4 regions of the Colwellia aquaemaris genome follow, and region 4 is predicted to be linked to each of the others. Evidence: predicted binding sites of a transcription regulator. Region 4 holds the regulator's gene; each other region holds the start of a gene.
What was found. The regulator FNR, encoded in region 4, switches genes on or off when oxygen is low (the NO sensors DNR and NnrR bind a similar motif). The targets are predictions, from matches to a motif close to TTGATCTAGATCAA.

Region 1 (4,610 bases), on a different contig from region 4:
AAGATTTAAAAACCGCTTATGCCTTAATGGAAAAAGCCGCCAATAAAAATTTACCACGAGCTCAGTTTAATTTAGGTGTCATGTTATATAACGGTGACGGTGTGACCCGAAATTACTTACAAGCCTCACGTTGGTACCAAAAAGCCGCCGACCAGAACTATGCCTTGGCACAATTTAATTTAGCGCTAATGTATTTTGAAGGTAAAGGCGTAGCGAAAAGCACCGAAATGTCATATATCTGGAATATTATCGCCGCAAAAAATGGCTATAAAATGGCAGAAAAAAGCCGAGATATGGACGAACATAAGTTAACCGTAGATCAAATAAAAACGAATCGCGAAAAAGCTGATGCTATTTATCGTAAAATTCTCGATCAACGAGAACTTAAAATGCGAAAATTATCTTAACCGCTTAATTTATATACCTAACAAAGCCAGTGCTTACATGCTCTGGCTTTTTATTTCTCTGCGAGCAAATCTAGAGCGTGTTGAACTTTGCGTTACAAATTTCATTCGAATTAAACGCGATTTAATCAAGGCGCAGTGAACGAGGTATAGTTATTCTATATAAACAGGCTACAACAAAGTTCAACAGCCCTAATACAACTGTGCTTTAAAATTATCTTTGTAACGACGAGACAAGCTCAATACTTTTCCAGTACTAAGCTTAACTTCACTGTCACCCGTACTTAATGGTGTAATTGACTCTACGCAACTTAAATTAATGGCATGCGAACGATGAATACGACAAAAGCCCTTAACCGCAAGTTGTTCACTTAGTTGTGTCAAAGTCGCCCGTGTTGGATATATTCGTCCTTGAATATGTAAATTAACGTAGTTTCCTGCTGACTCTAGCCACTCAACATCGGTAATTTTAATAATAAATTCTTTACCTAGCTTTTTAACCAATAGCCTATCAATATTCTTTTCAGGCTCATGTCGGTCATTCTCTTCCTCACTTTGCGCAACCGGACTCGCTTCACCTTGCAGACGCGTTAAAATGAATCGATAACCTTGTAAAAAAATGATAAAAAATACAAATGCCCAAAGATCTTTTCGATATTCATACAACATTTCAAACCATAAATTGCCAAAGTCGTAGCTACGTTGCACGTTAAAATAGGCTAACTTTCTTAATCCCACCATGATGCTGACATGAAGTAATGAAAACATTGTTGCAACAATGAAATATTGAAAAATAGAAAACTTAATAGACTGCCAATTAAATGGTATTTTCCGCAATGCAAAAATGACTAGCGGTAATAATAATAAGGTACTAATAGCACTGGAATATTCCCAAACAAAAGGTTCCCAGATAGCAAAAGGCAACTCAGCATTTTTCCGCTGCGCTTCCATTATTTCAGATGTCGCCAGTAAGGTATTGTTAATAAAAAAATAGATAATTACGACGGTTATTTCATAACGCAGTTTGTATTTTTGAAAATGTAATAACTTACTCATAATGTTTTTTCTTTAGGCAACATTATTTATCCCTATATATTGCCGTTTATCCCTATCCATTGTTTTTACAGCCTTTATGGCAAGTATTTGTTGAGTGTATCAGTGAAGATATAACCTTCACAAGCAGACAGAGCATTCAAAAACAATGTTAATTTCATATTTTAAGGAAGGAAATAATTCACTCAGTAAATTATTTATTCCGGACACAGCTGATATGCCAGCAAGACGCCATGACTTGGATTGGTTAAGAGTCATAGCCTTTGGCTTATTGATTTTATTCCATTGTGGCATGTTTTACGTAGAAAACTGGGGCTGGCACGTTAAAAGCCAACATTCATCAGCATTTCTTGAAAACATAATGTTAATCGTCGAACCTTGGCGAATGGCACTACTTTGGATTATATCTGGAATTGCCATACGATTTATTATGGTAAAAGTTACCGTTTGGCGTTTTATTAGTATGCGCTCTTTACGCATATTATTACCATTGTTATTTGGCATTTTGGTGATTGTGCCACCACAGCTTTATATCGAGATGACTGCAAATGGTGATTTGAATATGAATTACTGGCAATTTCTCAAGGCATTCTTTAGTAGTGGTCACAATGTCTTTGATAAATACCAATCAGGTATCTGGCCACATATTGATGTAAACCATTTATGGTTCTTACGTTCACTTTGGCAATACTCACTGGCATTGCTTTGTATATTGCCGCTACTAAACTCGCTGAGAGTTCGTAAGGCTATTTTGTGGTTGTTCAAACAACATGGTGTTATCGCGATATTACTTGCAACATTACCTCTATTTATTATTCAAATAAACTGGCCAATGAGCCAAGTAAGGTATCCGCTTGGTTTTACCTTTATGGTTTACGGTTACTTAATTGGCTGGCATGCAAGTTTCTGGCAAAGGTTAGCCATGAGCGTGCGCTGGTTAGCTGCTAGCTTCATTTTTGCTTTTGTCTGTTTTATTTACTTTTACAATAAGATCTGGCTAACTGAGTTAGCTCAACCCGGTAGTAATGAAGCGTGGCGATTAATGCTCGGAATGTTTGTCTACAGCTTACTACGTATTTTAGGCGTATTAATAGTTTTTGCTATTGCCTACAAAACGCTAAATTACAACTCTAAAAGGCTTAGCTACTTAAATGATGCCGTATACCCATTTTATATTTTACATCAAACATTTATTGTCGTATTCGGCTATCAACTATCGCAACTAAACTTAGCTGCAATAATGGAATCAAGCTTACTTATGTTAACGACTATATTCGCCTGCTTACTTAGCTATGAAATTATCAAACGGATTAATTTTTTACGCCCATGCTTTGGTTTAGCCATGCGACCAGACACAAGCAAATTTAACCAGCAACTTGCCTACATTATTGCCTTATTGCTGATAATGCCAATTGGCGTCGAAATACTGATTTAAGTCGCAACAATAGTCAGAGAAAGTGAAAAACATCAACAAAAGTGAATATGACAGTGATCTAAATCAATAAGATGATCATACGAGTTATTTACAATGAGCTCAGTACCTAATTACATTTTTGATATCTCTAGGAGTGAGTTATGAACATCATAGATATGCTAATTAATGATCCTGTCGTATTATTTTCTTTTGTTGGCCTAGCTATTGTATTGGGCATTTGTAGTTTTTACGTTTACTACTTTTTAAAGCACATTAGCGAAGACGAAAAGTAATTTACTATACAGTTAACTCTGTTTTGCAAAAGCAAGGTTAAACACAATAAACATCATAAGTACTAAGTAGATAATTGCTTAGGTGGGCATTGTTGTACTTTTACCGTACAATGCGCCTTTGTTTTTTAGCTTTTATCGTATTATGTTTACCGAAAGTTCATTCTCACCTGCCTGGTGGCTTAAAAACGGTCATGTGCAAACCATGGCCGCAAAATTCCTTAGGCGAAATCACACCTTAACTACTAGCGATGAAACCTTAGAATTACCTGATGGAGATTTCGTCGATTTAGCATGGACAGAAAAAGTAAGCTCAAACTGTAGTCGCCCTATTGTTGCTGTACTGCACGGTTTAGAGGGCTCTATTAATAGTCACTATGCCAAAGGAATGATGTCTGCAATTAATGCCAACGGTTGGGTTGGCGTGTTAATGCATTTTCGTGGCTGTAGTGGCCGACCAAATAGAATGGCAAAATCTTATCATAGTGGCCAAACCTGTGATGTTGACTTCTTTAGCCAATATTTAGCCCAACAATACCCTCAAGCTAAAAAAGCTATTGTTGGTTTTTCATTAGGCGGTAACGTGCTAACCCGTTATTTGGCAGAACAAAAAGAAAATATTTATCAGGCCGCCAGTGTTATTTGCGCACCGTTAGATCTATCTAGTTGCTGCGATAGAATCAATCAAGGTTTTTCTCGTGTCTATCAAAAATACCTAGTCGACATGCTCAAAGATAGTACTTTAGAAAAAATGCGCATTAACCTACTCAATAATATCGACAAGAAAAAGTTACTAAATATTAGTTCGATTCGTGACTTTGACCAAATGGTAACCGCACCAGTCAATGGCTTCGCTGATGCTGATGATTATTATCAAAAGGCCAGTGGCCGTGATGTTATCGGTGATATACAAACACCTTGCTTAATTATGCACGCCAGTGACGATCCTTTCTTATGCCATAAAAATACAACGGCAGTTGACGAGCTGCCTGAGCATATAACCTTTGAGATAAGTAACCGTGGCGGTCATGTCGGATTTATTAGTGGCAGTAACCCATTTAAACCACAATTTTGGCTAGAGTCACGCGTACCTGAATTTTTTTCGAGGCACTTATGATCATTCCATTAGACTCATTATCACAAGAAACGGTAACGGCAATAATAGAGAATTTTGTATTAAGAGAAGGCACAGAATACGGAAGCGAAGACGTTGCACTTGCAGATAAAATTCAACAGGTGTACCAACAGTTAAAGCAAGGTACTGCAGTACTGGTGTACTCCGAACTGCATGAAACCGTAAATATTTTACCTGCTGATCAATTTATTGAAGGAGCAGAAGAGCAATATTAACAACAAAATAAAAAGCACTCTTAAAGTGCTTTTTATTTTTACATCATGTGCATTACTAACGTGTAAATGTGACAGAAAAGCTCACTGGCACAACATGAT
Region 2 (4,610 bases), on a different contig from region 4:
TTGGTCGTTAATTCTATATCAGTAACATCAACATTTTTGTCTGTATATAAACTTTTATATGAAAAATCTTTTAAGTTTAATTTAAAAATACCAAAATAATTTTGGTTTAAGTTATCTCTGGTATAAAGGTACTTCCCGGATGTGCTTATTGATATTATTGAAACAGATTTGCCCACCGTTCCTTCTGGAATTCGTTTCCATTCACCATTGTCCTTTGTATATAGTTGTTTAATATTGTTTCTGTCAGTACCTGCAACGACTTTTACTTTTCCGTCAGGATTAGTTAAAAAGTGGCTAAAAGGTATTGGTGCTTTACCATAGTCTCTTTTAATAATCCCATTATAAATATTAAGTAGTAATACTGAAGATAGTCGTTCGCCCGTATTACTCATTGGTGTTGATTCTATTAAAATATGTTTTTCATCTTCAGGTAGAGTGTCAATAATGCTCGCCCAACCATAAATACTTTTCTTTTTCTTAAGCTTGCTACCTACTTGATCTTCTCCTGCTTGATATCCGTAAATTAACTTAGTACGTGAACCGTCAACATTTACTGCGTATAATTCGCCGTAAAACTGAGGTTCTTCGCGCCACGGTACGCGTTTAACTAAGCTCAGAACTACTCGCTCGTTGTTTGCCCATTGGTAAGTTCCGACTTCATAACTACCTCCTAACTTTAGGCTGCCAACCATGCTCATATCTTCGCGTTTAAGGAATACCAGCATAGTTTTTTCTTCATGTTCAACTGCTACCGCAATATGCTCGCCATCAGGGGATATTTTGGCATTTTGGTATTTTGAGTAATCAAATAAACTTTCCCATTCATTAGCTTTTAAGTTTGAGCTGTTCAAAATAACTAAAAGAAACATTAAAAATATATTTATTTTTTTCATTAACACTATCCATGATTTATTAATTGTTATTTGGATTGAAAAGTACTGAATAAGGAGCTATTTTTTGGAGATAATTCCATTTAATATTTATCAATCTTTTGTGAAAGCTGTTAGCTGATTATGATTGTAAATTTTTTGTAACAATTATTGCAAGGATAAGTTTTTTATCTATATAAAATGAGTAAGTTATAATTAGCTTTTACTCTAAATTTAAATACATATAAGGAGAAAAAACGTATAATCCCAGATAAATTATTTTTATTGATTGGCGAAAATAAAACTCCATGACAACAGCATTAGAAACATTCCAGCAAGGTGGTATTTTAGCTTACCCAACCGAAGCGGTATTTGGCTTAGGGTGTGATCCTGACAACACTAAAGCAATTGAGAAACTTCTCGCTCTAAAGAATCGTCCAGCAGATAAAGGCTTAATTTTGTTGGCAGGAAACTATACACAACTATTGCCCTATATTGACGATAGTAAAATTCCGCAAGAAAAGCGCGTTGAGGTTTTATCTCGTTGGCCTGACGGCATAACTCAAATAGTTGCAAAAGCGCCAAAGCTATCACCTCTATTATCAGGAAAGTTTGATTCAATCGCAGTACGTGTTACTAGCCAACCTGATGTTGTTGCATTATGTAAGGTAACGAATAAACCTATCGTTTCTACCAGCGCTAATTTAAGCGGTGATGAGCCAGCTAAAACTTGGCAGGATATTCCAAGTGAATTGTCTGATAAAATTGATTTTATTGTTAAAGGTAAAACCTTAGGCTTTGATCAACCATCAACTATTATTGATGCACTTACCGGAGAAATTATTCGCTCATGAGCACTATAAACATAAATGTTGTAATTGAATTTCTAAAATCATTACAAGATCACATTTGTGCTTCACTAGAAGCGGCAGATGGCAGCGGTAAATTTGTTGAAGATAATTGGCAGCGTGCAGAAGGTGGTGGCGGTAGAACAAGAGTGCTAACGAATGGCAGTGTTATTGAACAAGGGGGAGTTAACTTTTCTGTAGTTTCAGGTGATAAGTTACCGCCGTCTGCCACAGCCCATCGTCCAGAATTGGCCGGTCGAAAATGGCAGGCTTGTGGTGTGTCGTTAGTTATTCATCCGAAAAACCCGTTTATTCCAACGTCACATGCAAACGTACGCTTTTTTATTGCTGAGAAAGAAGGTGAAGCACCTGTATGGTGGTTTGGTGGTGGATTTGATTTAACGCCGTTTTACCCTTTTAAAGAAGATGTTGTTCATTGGCATCAAACGGCTAAAGATATTTGTCAGCCTTATGGTGATGATGTTTACCCGGCACATAAAACCTGGTGCGATGAGTACTTTTATTTGAAGCATAGAAATGAAACTCGCGGTGTTGGTGGCTTATTTTTTGATGATTTAAACAAATGGCCTTTTGAAGATTGCTTTTCTTATATGAAAGCGGTGGGTGAAGGTTTTGTAAATGCTTATGTGCCGTTAATTGAGAAACGCAAAAACACGCCATTTACAGAGCAACATCGCCAATTCCAACTTTATCGTCGTGGTCGTTATGTTGAATTTAACTTAGTATTTGACCGTGGCACCTTATTTGGCTTGCAATCTGGCGGTAGAACTGAGTCAATATTAATGTCAATGCCACCATTGGCACGCTGGGAGTATAACTTTCAAGCGGAAGCGGGTAGCGATGAAGAGAAGCTACAAAGTTACCTTATCGCTCAAGATTGGTTGTCATAACAATCTACTCTCCTTATAACGTACAAACAATATACAAGCGAAAAACGTTTCATTTTCAGCTATTGTTTGTGCGTTTAATCACAAAACCCAGTGTTTTAAATTTAATCTACAATATAAAACCACAATTATTTTGAGGTTTCTCACAAACCTTGCGCTAGATCAATTACTCTACTAATACGCAGGCGTAAAATTACCTTATAGAAAAACAAGATTCTTTATATTTAACAAAAGGTAATGCTCTCATGAAAACTTCAGTAATTAATGGATTAATTCTTTCCGCTCTTACATTATCTCCACTGGCTTTAGCAAACCAAGCCGGCGATTTCATTGTTCGTGGCGGTGCTACGAATATCACACCAGATAGTGGCAAATCTAACATTATGCTAGCGGGCGCTGATTCAACAATGACGCTAACAGTTGACGATAATACGCAGTTAGGTTTGAACTTTGTTTATTTCTACGACAGCAATTGGGCGGTAGAGCTTTTAGCAGCAACGCCGTATACACACGATGTAACAATTCAGGATACAACTGGTTTTTCAGAAGGAGCGTTGGGAGCTAACGTTGATGGCGCACATCTAGGTGAAGTTTCTCACTTACCACCAACATTAAGTGCATTATATTACTTTGATACAAACTCAGCGTTTAAGCCTTATGTTGGTGTTGGTATCAACTATACGGTTTTCTTTGATGAAGAGTTTGCTGCTGCACCTAAAACTTTAGGTTTAAGTAACTTAGAGTTAGACGGTTCATTTGGTTTATCGGCACAAATTGGTGCAGACTACCATTTAGATGACAAATGGTCGGTTAATGCCTCTATTCGTTACATCGATATCGACTCTGATGCAACATTTGACGTTGCTGGTAACAATGTTGGTAAAGCAGAAATTAATGTTGACCCTATGGTTTATTCACTAATGTTAGGCTACAAATTTTAATAAATTCTTAGCCAGATACTTTTGATATAAAAAGCAGTAATTTAGTTACTGCTTTTTTGTTTTCATCTTCCAATAACTAAGTTAGTCTACATTTAAACATTCTAGCCAGTAAACTTATGGACCAATTTCGCGTTTTCGGCAACCCCATTGCCCAGTCAAAATCTCCGTTTATCCATCAACAATTTGCCAAGCAAACACAGCAATTAATGCATTATGAAAGTGAATTGGTTGAGTTAGATAAATTTAGCGCAGCGGTTCAAAACTTAATTGCGAACAATGGTAAGGGAGCCAATATTACTGCGCCTTTTAAAGAACAAGCTTTTGCTATGTGTGATGAACTTAGCGAGCGAGCTGAGTTAGCCGGCGCTGTTAATACCTTAATTTTTAACAATGATAAAATTTATGGTGATACCACTGACGGCTTAGGTTTAGTAGGTGATCTTCTGAGAAACCAAGTAACATTGCAGAATAGTAAAATATTGTTACTTGGCGCTGGCGGTGCTGCAAAAGGTGTTGTGCAAGCAATATTACAACAATTACCACTATCGTTAACAATCGCAAATAGAACATTAAGTAAAGCACGAGCAATTGCTAAGCAGTATCCAACTGAAAATGTTAGTGCTATCACATTTGATGATACTGAAAAACAGGTGTTTGATGTTATCATTAATGCTACATCGGCTGGACTTTCAGGTGCTAGCTTGCCAATTTCCAATCAAGTTATTGCTAATGCGAATACTTGCTATGACATGGTATATGGAAAAGAGCCAACTAGGTTTTTAACACAAGCAAAGTCCTTAGCGGTTGAACAAGTTATTGATGGCCTAGGTATGTTAGTAGGGCAGGCTGCAGAAAGTTTTAAATTGTGGCAGGGCGTATTGCCAGATGTTGAACCCGTATTAATGTCGTTACGAGCAGAATTAACACAATAATATTTAGTTTGTTAATAGGTGAAAAGAAATGAACCAGGCTATCTTATTTAATGATGATTTACATTTTGATGAAAGGCATGATGCTTGGAGTTTTACCGGCCAACTTTCGGGA
Region 3 (4,610 bases), on a different contig from region 4:
CATTGAACTGGATGCTCACCGTCGACGTAATTTCATCAGTTATTTTATTCACTTGTTTAGCTTTATTTCTGCTGATTTTCTCAGAAGAATTAATTTCTCTGCCAAAGCACTTAGCTGATATTAGACTCAAATATGACAGCCCTTCTCGTCTGATTTACTCAGGAAAAGGTATCAACAGTATTTTTAACTATCCAACTGAGCTTTATAAAGCACGCATAAAAACCGTGTTAGGTCGTAGTAATGACTCAGGGAAAAGACTCATAAAACTCGCTGATGAGTTGTCGCAAACTTCTGGGGGCATGCTTGCAAGCATACAAGAGGAAAATGAGCATATAGGGCAATTCGCTACGGCTATTACACAAATGAGCGCAACAATAAACGAAGTAAGCCAAAGTACGACTGTTGCACACGATAAAGTATCAGAAGTGCAAAATAACTGCCTACAAAATATTACAACCATTGAGGTGAGTGAGGAAAAGATTAATCAACTCGCTACAGATGTCGAAAATGCCGCAAATAACGCTTCTGAGCTAGTGGGTGACGTTGATAAAATTTCTACCGTGATGAGTGAAATTCAAGGCATAGCCGACCAAACTAATTTATTGGCTTTAAATGCGGCAATTGAGGCAGCTAGAGCTGGTGAGCAAGGACGAGGCTTTGCGGTAGTTGCCGATGAAGTCAGAACCTTAGCTAGCCGAACACAAAGTGCCACAGAACAAATTCAAACATCGGTTACTGAATTGCAAGCAACGTTAACAACATGGAATCAAGTCATGTTGAAGAATAAAAATAATGCTGACGAATGCTCAGCGGAGTCAAAAAGTATTAAACAAGCAATGCAAAACATTATTGATAATATTCAAAATGTTAATGATATGACAGCGCAAATAGCTACCGCATCTGAGCAACAAAGTGTCGTTGCTGAGCAAATTACCCAAGGTATTCACAATATCGATGCCATTTCTAAACGTAATACCCAACTAGCTGAGCAAGTGTCAGGAAAAAGTATAGACGTTAATAAAAATGCTGAAGAAATAGGTGAGCTTAGCACCAATTTTAGTTAGGTAGCCTTTAGCGCTGGCAAAGTTAATCAAATCATTAAAGCGATCTAAAGTCCTAAACACAGTAAAATTAACAAATAACCGCTGCTACTAAAGCCATGTTCAAGCTCAAGTTTTAACATGGCTTTTCTGTATTTATTTTACTCATTAATACGCATTGTCTTTATTGGCACTAGATTCCGCCATCAATTCTTGTGATAAAAATCACAAAAAATATCGTTTTTGGGCTTCAAATGCTTGACTTAGATCAAAAAAGGCCTACAATTTTCACAAATTACTGAAAATTCAGAAAGGACAGTAAATATGAAAATTACACCTATGACGCAATCACTGGTTTTGCATTTTGGTGAAATGGGCTCTCGTTGGGGACTAAACCGCACACTAGGCCAAATGTATGCCGTTATCGTGCTAACTGAGGCGCCTCTAAATGCTGATCAAATTAGCGAAGCACTACAAATTTCACGCTCAAATGTCAGCATGGGGCTTAAAGAATTAAAGTCGTGGAACCTGATCAAACTACACCATATTCCAGGCGACCGAAAAGAGTATTTCTCAGCGCCAAGCGATATTTGGGAAATAGCTAGAACCTTAGTGGTTGAGCGCAGAAAACGTGAACTTGATCCAACTCTTTCAACCTTACGCGATGCTTTAATGGAGCAACCTAGCAATGAGTCAGACGAATATGCACAAATGCGGGTTCAGCAAATGCATGACCTAATGGAAATGGTGACCTTGTGGACAACTGAAATGCAAAGCATGTCATCTGAAAAGCTGTCTGCGCTGCTGAAATTAGGTGAAGGCATTAGCAAGATATTAGATGTAAAAGATAAATTATTATTACGCTAGTGGCTTTTGCCGTTAGCTTATTTTCCCTTTCAAGAACGGTAAAGAAAGTTTTAAACAGAGCTTTCAAAAGTAGTACGAAAAGAGCCCAGAAAAACTTAAACAGTCAACTTTATATAATTGACAACCATACATAAATAAGTGGAGTACATCACGTGTTAGATGCAGCAGCTATTGCTAATGACACAAGTTTCATGCTTTCACGCATCCAATTTGCTGCCAATATTAGTTTTCATATTTTATTTCCAACCATCAATATCGCTTTATGCTGGATATTGTTATTTTTCAAAGTGCGCTACAACCAAACCCAAGACGAAAGTTGGTTACGTGTATACCGTTTTTGGGTGCGAATATTTGCCCTCACCTTTGCAATTGGCGTAGTAAGCGGTATCACTATGTCGTTCCAATTCGGCACCAATTGGCCAGGATATATGGAAACCGTCGGCAATATTGCGGGTCCCTTATTAGGCTATGAAGTACTTACCGCTTTCTTTTTAGAAGCCTCGTTTCTATCTATTATGCTGTTTGGTATGGACCGCGTTTCAAACCGCGTACATACCCTAGCGACAGTGTTGGTTTCATTCGGCACTACGCTATCAGCATTTTGGATCCTGTCGCTTGATTCATGGATGCAAACGCCAGCAGGCTTTGAAATGATTAATGGTGTCGCCCACGTTACCAGCTGGATAGAAGTGATTTTTAACCCATCTATGCCATACCGATTAATGCATATGCTACTAGCATCAGGGTTAACCTCAGCATTTTTAATTGCTGGAATTTCAGCTTATCGCCTGCTTAAGGGCGATAACAAAAAGTCAGTAAAGCAAGCGTTGAACTTTGCCGTAGTTTTAGCTGCTTTGCTTATTCCTCTACAAATATTCGTAGGTGACTTACATGGTTTAAATACCTTTAAATATCAGCCAGCGAAAGTCGCGGCGATGGAAGGCGTTTGGGAGACAGATTCCGGTGTACCTTTATTGCTATTCGCTTTACCTGATGAAGAAAAGCGAGAAAACAGCTTTGAAGTAAAAGTACCGAATGTCGCTAGTTTAATTTTAACGCATGATGCCGATGGTGAAATACAAGGGCTAAATGACTTTATTGGTGAACACCCGCCTGTAGCGCCGGTATTTTTTAGCTTCCGTATCATGATAGGCATCGGGATATTAATGCTATTGTTTTCATGGTTTGCCAGTTATCAATTTGTTGTCAAAAAACAATATCCAACCTGGTTATTAAAAACAGGTATAGCCATGACATTTTCAGGCTGGCTAGCAACCTTAGCAGGTTGGTATGTTACCGAAATTGGCCGTCAGCCCTATTTAGTTAGCGGTATTCTGCGCACCAAAGATGCCGTCACTACAACGCCTCCTGAGGATATTGCGCTATCGCTAACTTTATATGCAGTTATTTATGGCTTTTTACTGATTGCCTACATACGCACCTTATTTGTTATGGCTAACCGCGCCGTTGCCCTTGAGCAAGCAACACCGACAGTAAATACTGAAAATCCTGACAATAACCTCATAGCTAATGAACAATTAGGAGCTAAATTATGAATATAACCTCGCCTGATTGGCTACCCGTTGTTTTCATCGGCCTGATGGGGCTGTCATTTTTAATCTATGCGATTTTAGACGGCTACGATCTCGGTGTTGGCGTACTTCTGCCTTTAGACAAACAACAACATCGCGATAGCATGATTTACTCCATTGGCCCATTTTGGGATGCTAACGAAACTTGGTTAGTGATGGCGATAGGTTTATTGTTAATTGCCTTTCCAAAGGCCCATTCCATTATTTTTCAAGCACTTTATTTACCAACAGCAGTGATGTTAGCGGGATTAATATTGCGTGGTGTCTCTTTTGATTTTCGCACCAAAGCACCAAGTACTGATAAACAAAAATGGGACTACGCTTTTAAATTTGGCTCGCTATTGGCAACGCTTGCACAAGGCTACATGTTAGGACGCTATATCACCTCTTTTGAAGACTCATGGCTAAGTATTGGCTTTTCTAGCCTCTCCGCCATTTGTGTAACAGCAGGCTACAGCTTTATTGGTGCTGCTTGGTTGGTGATGAAAACAGAAGGAGACTTGCAAAAACAAGCAGCAAAATGGGCACAAAAAACTAATATTTTAATGGCCGTTGGTATTGTCGCGGTATGTTTAGCTAACTTACTTATTGACCAACAAATAATGGATAAATGGCTAGGTGGTATTCAAGTACTGATTGTTATTCCAATCACTCTTTTATTGGGCTTTATTTTTGTCACCGTGCACATTTATCTGAATAAAGTGCCAATGGAGAATGATATCGGTTGCTGGTTTCCATTTTTAGCGGCAATTATTCTATTTATCATGTGTTTTTGCGGTCTAGCGTATAGCTTTTATCCTTACATAGTGCCATTTCAAATGACTATTTTTGATGCGGCCAGTGCTCGAGAATCGTTATGGTTTATTTTTGTTGGTGCAGTAATTGTTTTACCTATGATCATCGGTTACACAATATTTTCTTATAAAGTATTTTGGGGTAAAACTACTAAGTTAAACTACTAAATAATTCCTAACTCAGATACATCGTTGCTCTTTCACATCGACATATATGGATATATTAATGTCGTGATGCCAAGGATGGCAAAGAACGACCAAGTGATCGCAACATTGCCTACAAGGATGTAGGTACTTAGTTTTTGTCTGGAACAAAG
Region 4 (4,610 bases):
TGAAATTAGCTCAGGAAGTAGTCAAATAAATGAAGCTATGCTCTCAGGTGAGCAATTGCCTTTGCAAAAAGGTGAACGAGACATTATTTACGCGGGTACTATTAATGGCGATGGTAATTTAACGGCGGTTGTAAAGCATAACAATCAAGCGTCATTTCTCAGCCAATTAATCCGCTTAAGTGAAACATCACAAACTCATAAGCCTAAGCTGGCAAAATTATCAGATAAAATTGCCCAATACTTTGTTGCTTTAATTCTAGTAACGGCGTCTTGCACCGCTTTTTATTGGGCTCAGCACCAACCAAGTGAGGCATTTTGGATCACGCTATCAGTGCTTGTTGTGACTTGTCCTTGTGCTTTGTCACTGGCAACACCTACTGCACTTACCTGTGCAACCACTCGGCTAAATAGAGATGGGATCATGGTAAAGTCAGGCCATGTATTAGAAACCATGCCAGAAATTGACGTTATGGCATTTGATAAAACCGGTACTTTAACAACGGGGGAGTTTACCATTGCCAATGTGGTTACTTACGGCGATTACGCGCTTGAAAATAACCCTGAAGGCAAACAACAAGTACTAGCGATTGCCGCAGCACTTGAAACCTATTCAGCACACCCGCTTGCCAAAGCATTTAGCCAATACAAAGACTTTACCTTAAAAGCTACACAAGTTGTGGTGGAGCCCGGTGCTGGTGTTACAGGTTATGTAAACGACAAGCATTATCGCATTGGTAAAAACTCTTGGTTATTAGCAAAAAACGACTCTCAAGCATTTAACGCACAATGCGTACTGATGGAAGGTGAAACCCTAATTGCCGAATTTTATTTACACGATGACCTACGCAGCGATGCGAAGCCATTGGTTGACTTTCTTCATACTTCCAATATGAAAACCCTTATGCTTTCTGGCGACCATAAGCCGGGCTGTAACGCAATACAATCACAATTACACTTAAGCCAAGTACAAGCGAATTTATCAGCACAAGACAAAGTAAACGCGATTAAGCAACAGCAATTATCACATAATGTTGCCATGATTGGCGATGGTGTAAATGATACGCCAGTATTAGGAGCCGCACACCTATCAATTGCTATGGGTAGCGGTACCGATATTGCGAAAAATGGCGCCGATGTTATATTGCTCAACAATAAACTTGCCTGTGTTAAAACCTTAAGAGAAGTATCTGAACGCACAACTGTAATTGTAAAACAAAATTATCTTTGGGCGTTTGGGTACAATGCCATCGTTTTACCATTGGCGGTTATGGGCTATATTGCACCATATATGGCAGTAATAGGCATGTCGGCTAGTTCAATTTTAGTGGTAAGTAATTCTTTAAGGCTATTAAAAAAATGAGCGTAATTTATGTATTAATCCCCATTGCTATTTTACTCACCGCAATAGGTATTTATATTTTCTTTTGGGCGGTTAAAACCGAGCAATTTGATGATCTTGAAAAACAAGGTATGAGTATTTTGTTTGATGACGCCAATGATAAAAAAGAGAATAACGCACAACAAAAATCGGAGTCAGCTAACAATCAAACTGATGTTAAAACTACCTCCAAACTTGACGGCAAGAATAATGTCACAAACAAGTAATAACTAAAGCCATGAACCTCGATTACTTTTCTGCCTTTATTATCGGCTTATTGGGCTCAGGTCATTGCATCGTTATGTGCGGCGGCATTAGCACTATGCTCACCACGGCCATTTCCCAAACGGCTGAGAATAAAAAATACCGTATAGTATTTTCCTATAACCTTGGCAGAATTGTTTCTTATAGTTTAATTGGTGGCTTAGTAGCACTTACCAGTTCAATGGCGGCAAAAAGTATTGGCTTTCCTGTTGTTGCACTAAAATCAATTGCGGGCATATTTTTAATTTTACTCGGCCTTTATTTAGGACAATGGCTAATGTGGTTAAGCCATATTGAGCATTTAGGTAAAAAGCTCTGGCAGTATATATCGCCAAATACGAAAAAATTTATTCCTATTAAAAACAATCGCAGTGCTTTTGCATTAGGCGCGTTATGGGGCTGGCTGCCTTGTGGCTTAGTTTATTCAACATTAACTTGGTCGTTGGCCAGTGCAAACGCAATTAATGGTGCACTAATTATGTTTTTCTTTGGACTTGGCACTTTACCTGCTTTGCTGTCAGTATCTTTAGGGACAATTAGCGTCAAGTCCCTATTAGGTAACGCTCTCTTTAGAAAGTCAGCCGCCGTTTTACTGATTTTATACGGTATTTATACTATACTTATTGCATATCTATAACGCATCTAATATGATCCTAATCATTAAAATGCAAAATTTATATAGGTTACTATGAGTAATAAATCGTGTACAGGTCAGCAACATATTCACTGCCAAAACTGTAGTATTAGCGAGCTATGTCTGCCGTTTTCCCTAAATGATAAAGAGCTAGATACGTTAGATAATATTATTGATCGTAAGCGCCCTATTCATAAAGGCGAGCAGATCTTCAATGATGGTCAACCTATGCATGCACTTTACGCTATTCGTTCTGGTACTTTTAAAACTTATACGGTCAACGAGCAAGGTGAAGAGCAAATTACCGGTTTTCATTTAGCCGGTGACTTATTGGGTTTTGACGCTATCGCTAATGCTGAGCATCCAAGCTTTGCTAAAGCACTTGAAACCTCTATGGTATGTGAAATTCCTTACAACACGCTGGATAGCTTGTCTAACAGCATGCCAAAATTGAAAAAGCAAATTTTACGTATGATGAGTACGGAAATTCGCGGTGATCAAGAAATGCTAACGCTACTTAACCGTAAAAATGCCGAACAACGCTTAGCAACGTTTATTAGCACATTAAGTAGTCGCTACCATGCTCGTGGCTTATCTGCATCTGAGTTTCGTTTATCAATGACCCGTAGCGATATTGGTAACTATATTGGCTTAACGGTTGAAACTATCAGTCGTTTACTTAACCGTTTTCACAAAAATGGTTTAATTCAGGTTGACGGCAAGTTAATAACTATTCTTGATATCGACAAATTAAACGAGTGCGCGGCACTTTAATCTCCTTCCTTACATTACCTTAAACTTCCTTATTTAAACATTTCACGCTATGCTTAGCGTGAAATGTTGTTTATATTTGATACGATAATAAATTGATTTAAAACAACTATTATTGTTTCAAACTATTCTATTGTTATAGCTACAGCAGATAATTGATAAAGGAATTAGATATGGATAAGTATCAAAAAATACTCGCTATTGTTGATCCAACAACAGAAGATCAAAAAGCGCTAAAGCGTGCTATAGAATTAGCCCGTAAAACTGGCGCTAACATTACTGCATTTTTGACCATATACGATTTTTCTTATGAAATGACTACTATGTTATCAAGTGATGAACGTGAGGCCATGCGTCAATCCGTTATCAATGACAGAACCCAATGGCTACAAACATTACTTGCAGAGCTCGATTTACATGGCTTAAACGTAGATTGTCGTGTGATATGGCATAACCGTCCATTCGAGCAAATTATTGAGCAAGTATTAAAAAATGGCTACGACATAGTGATTAAAGGGACGCACCAGCACGATAAGTTAAAGTCGGTAATTTTTACACCAACTGACTGGCATCTTTTGCGTAAGTGCCCTTGCCCTGTGTTGTTAGTAAAAGAACATTTATGGCCTGACAATGGCAACATAGTAGCAGCGCTAAATATTGGTAGTGACGAAGAAGAGCACAGTTCACTTAATGACAAAATTACTGCTGAAGCTAAACAACTAACAAAAGTGATGAAAGCCAACTTACACTTAGTTAACTCTTTTCCCGGCACGCCAGTTAATATTGCCATTGAAATTCCAGAGTTCAATGCCAGCGATTACAACCGTTCAATGCAAAAACATCATGAGAATGCCATGAAAGCGCATGCAAGCGCGTTTAACATTGCTGAAGAAAACACCCATATAAAAGAAGGTTTGCCTGAAGACGTTATTCAAAGTGTGGCGGACACCCTAGACGCCGAGTTAGTTATTTTGGGTACCGTAGGCCGAACCGGCTTATCAGCGGCACTTATTGGCAACACAGCCGAACATGTCATTGATCGCTTAAACTGTGATGTATTGGCATTAAAACCTGAAGGTTATATTTCACCACTCGACATTGAATAATGTGATCTAGTACAAATTTTTATAAATTGAAGTTGAACTTGCCGGATTTAATGGCCTGTTCAACTTTTTTCATTTCACAGCTTCGGCTATACTACGCGCCGCAATTTATTGGGAATTAATTATGAGCGCAGATTTAAAATCACCCTTAACACCTAGCCAAAACACACAATTACAAAAGCTTGAAAAACGTTTACGACGTCATGTTGGCCAAGCTATTGCACAATACAACATGATTGAAGACGGCGATAAAATTATGGTGTGCTTATCTGGCGGTAAAGACAGTTATGCGCTGCTAGAAATTTTAATGCTGTTAAAAGCCTCTGCGCCAATAAAGTTTGAACTAGTTGCTGTTAACCTTGACCAAAAACAACCAGGTTTTCCTGAGCATATTTTACCTAATTACCTAGAGTCACTTGGTGTTGACTATCAAATTGTCGAAGAAGACACCTATGCTATT

Region 1: a site for FNR is predicted at 2,946-2,959, ahead of AC27HL_RS17535 (DUF3149 domain-containing protein). Genes of this name have one in related genera too.
Region 2: a site for FNR is predicted at 2,778-2,791, ahead of AC27HL_RS00020 (OmpW/AlkL family protein). Genes of this name have one in related genera too.
Region 3: a site for FNR is predicted at 1,299-1,312, ahead of AC27HL_RS06500 (GbsR/MarR family transcriptional regulator). Genes of this name have one in related genera too.

The regions. Positions count from the first base shown of each region.
Region 1 is NZ_BAAJLV010000008.1:104,307-108,916, reverse strand. It holds gene AC27HL_RS17550 (tetratricopeptide repeat protein) at 1-407, shown strand, start outside; gene AC27HL_RS17545 (LytR/AlgR family response regulator transcription factor) at 597-1,460, opposite strand; gene AC27HL_RS17540 (acyltransferase family protein) at 1,606-2,892, shown strand; gene AC27HL_RS17535 (DUF3149 domain-containing protein) at 3,033-3,164, shown strand; gene AC27HL_RS17530 (hydrolase) at 3,247-4,278, shown strand; gene AC27HL_RS17525 (YheU family protein) at 4,275-4,511, shown strand; gene AC27HL_RS17520 (YceI family protein) at 4,567-4,610, opposite strand, start outside.
Region 2 is NZ_BAAJLV010000001.1:877-5,486, reverse strand. It holds gene AC27HL_RS00035 (alpha/beta hydrolase family protein) at 1-893, opposite strand, end outside; gene tsaC (L-threonylcarbamoyladenylate synthase type 1 TsaC) at 1,178-1,723, shown strand; gene hemF (oxygen-dependent coproporphyrinogen oxidase) at 1,720-2,628, shown strand; gene AC27HL_RS00020 (OmpW/AlkL family protein) at 2,871-3,566, shown strand; gene aroE (shikimate dehydrogenase) at 3,683-4,498, shown strand; gene AC27HL_RS00010 (hypothetical protein) at 4,527-4,610, shown strand, end outside.
Region 3 is NZ_BAAJLV010000002.1:28,782-33,391, reverse strand. It holds gene AC27HL_RS06505 (methyl-accepting chemotaxis protein) at 1-1,064, shown strand, start outside; gene AC27HL_RS06500 (GbsR/MarR family transcriptional regulator) at 1,365-1,907, shown strand; gene AC27HL_RS06495 (cytochrome ubiquinol oxidase subunit I) at 2,099-3,463, shown strand; gene AC27HL_RS06490 (cytochrome d ubiquinol oxidase subunit II) at 3,460-4,461, shown strand.
Region 4 is NZ_BAAJLV010000004.1:190,391-195,000, forward strand. It holds gene AC27HL_RS12740 (heavy metal translocating P-type ATPase) at 1-1,360, shown strand, start outside; gene ccoS (cbb3-type cytochrome oxidase assembly protein CcoS) at 1,357-1,605, shown strand; gene AC27HL_RS12750 (sulfite exporter TauE/SafE family protein) at 1,617-2,279, shown strand; gene fnr (fumarate/nitrate reduction transcriptional regulator Fnr) at 2,331-3,050, shown strand; gene uspE (universal stress protein UspE) at 3,221-4,153, shown strand; gene ttcA (tRNA 2-thiocytidine(32) synthetase TtcA) at 4,275-4,610, shown strand, end outside.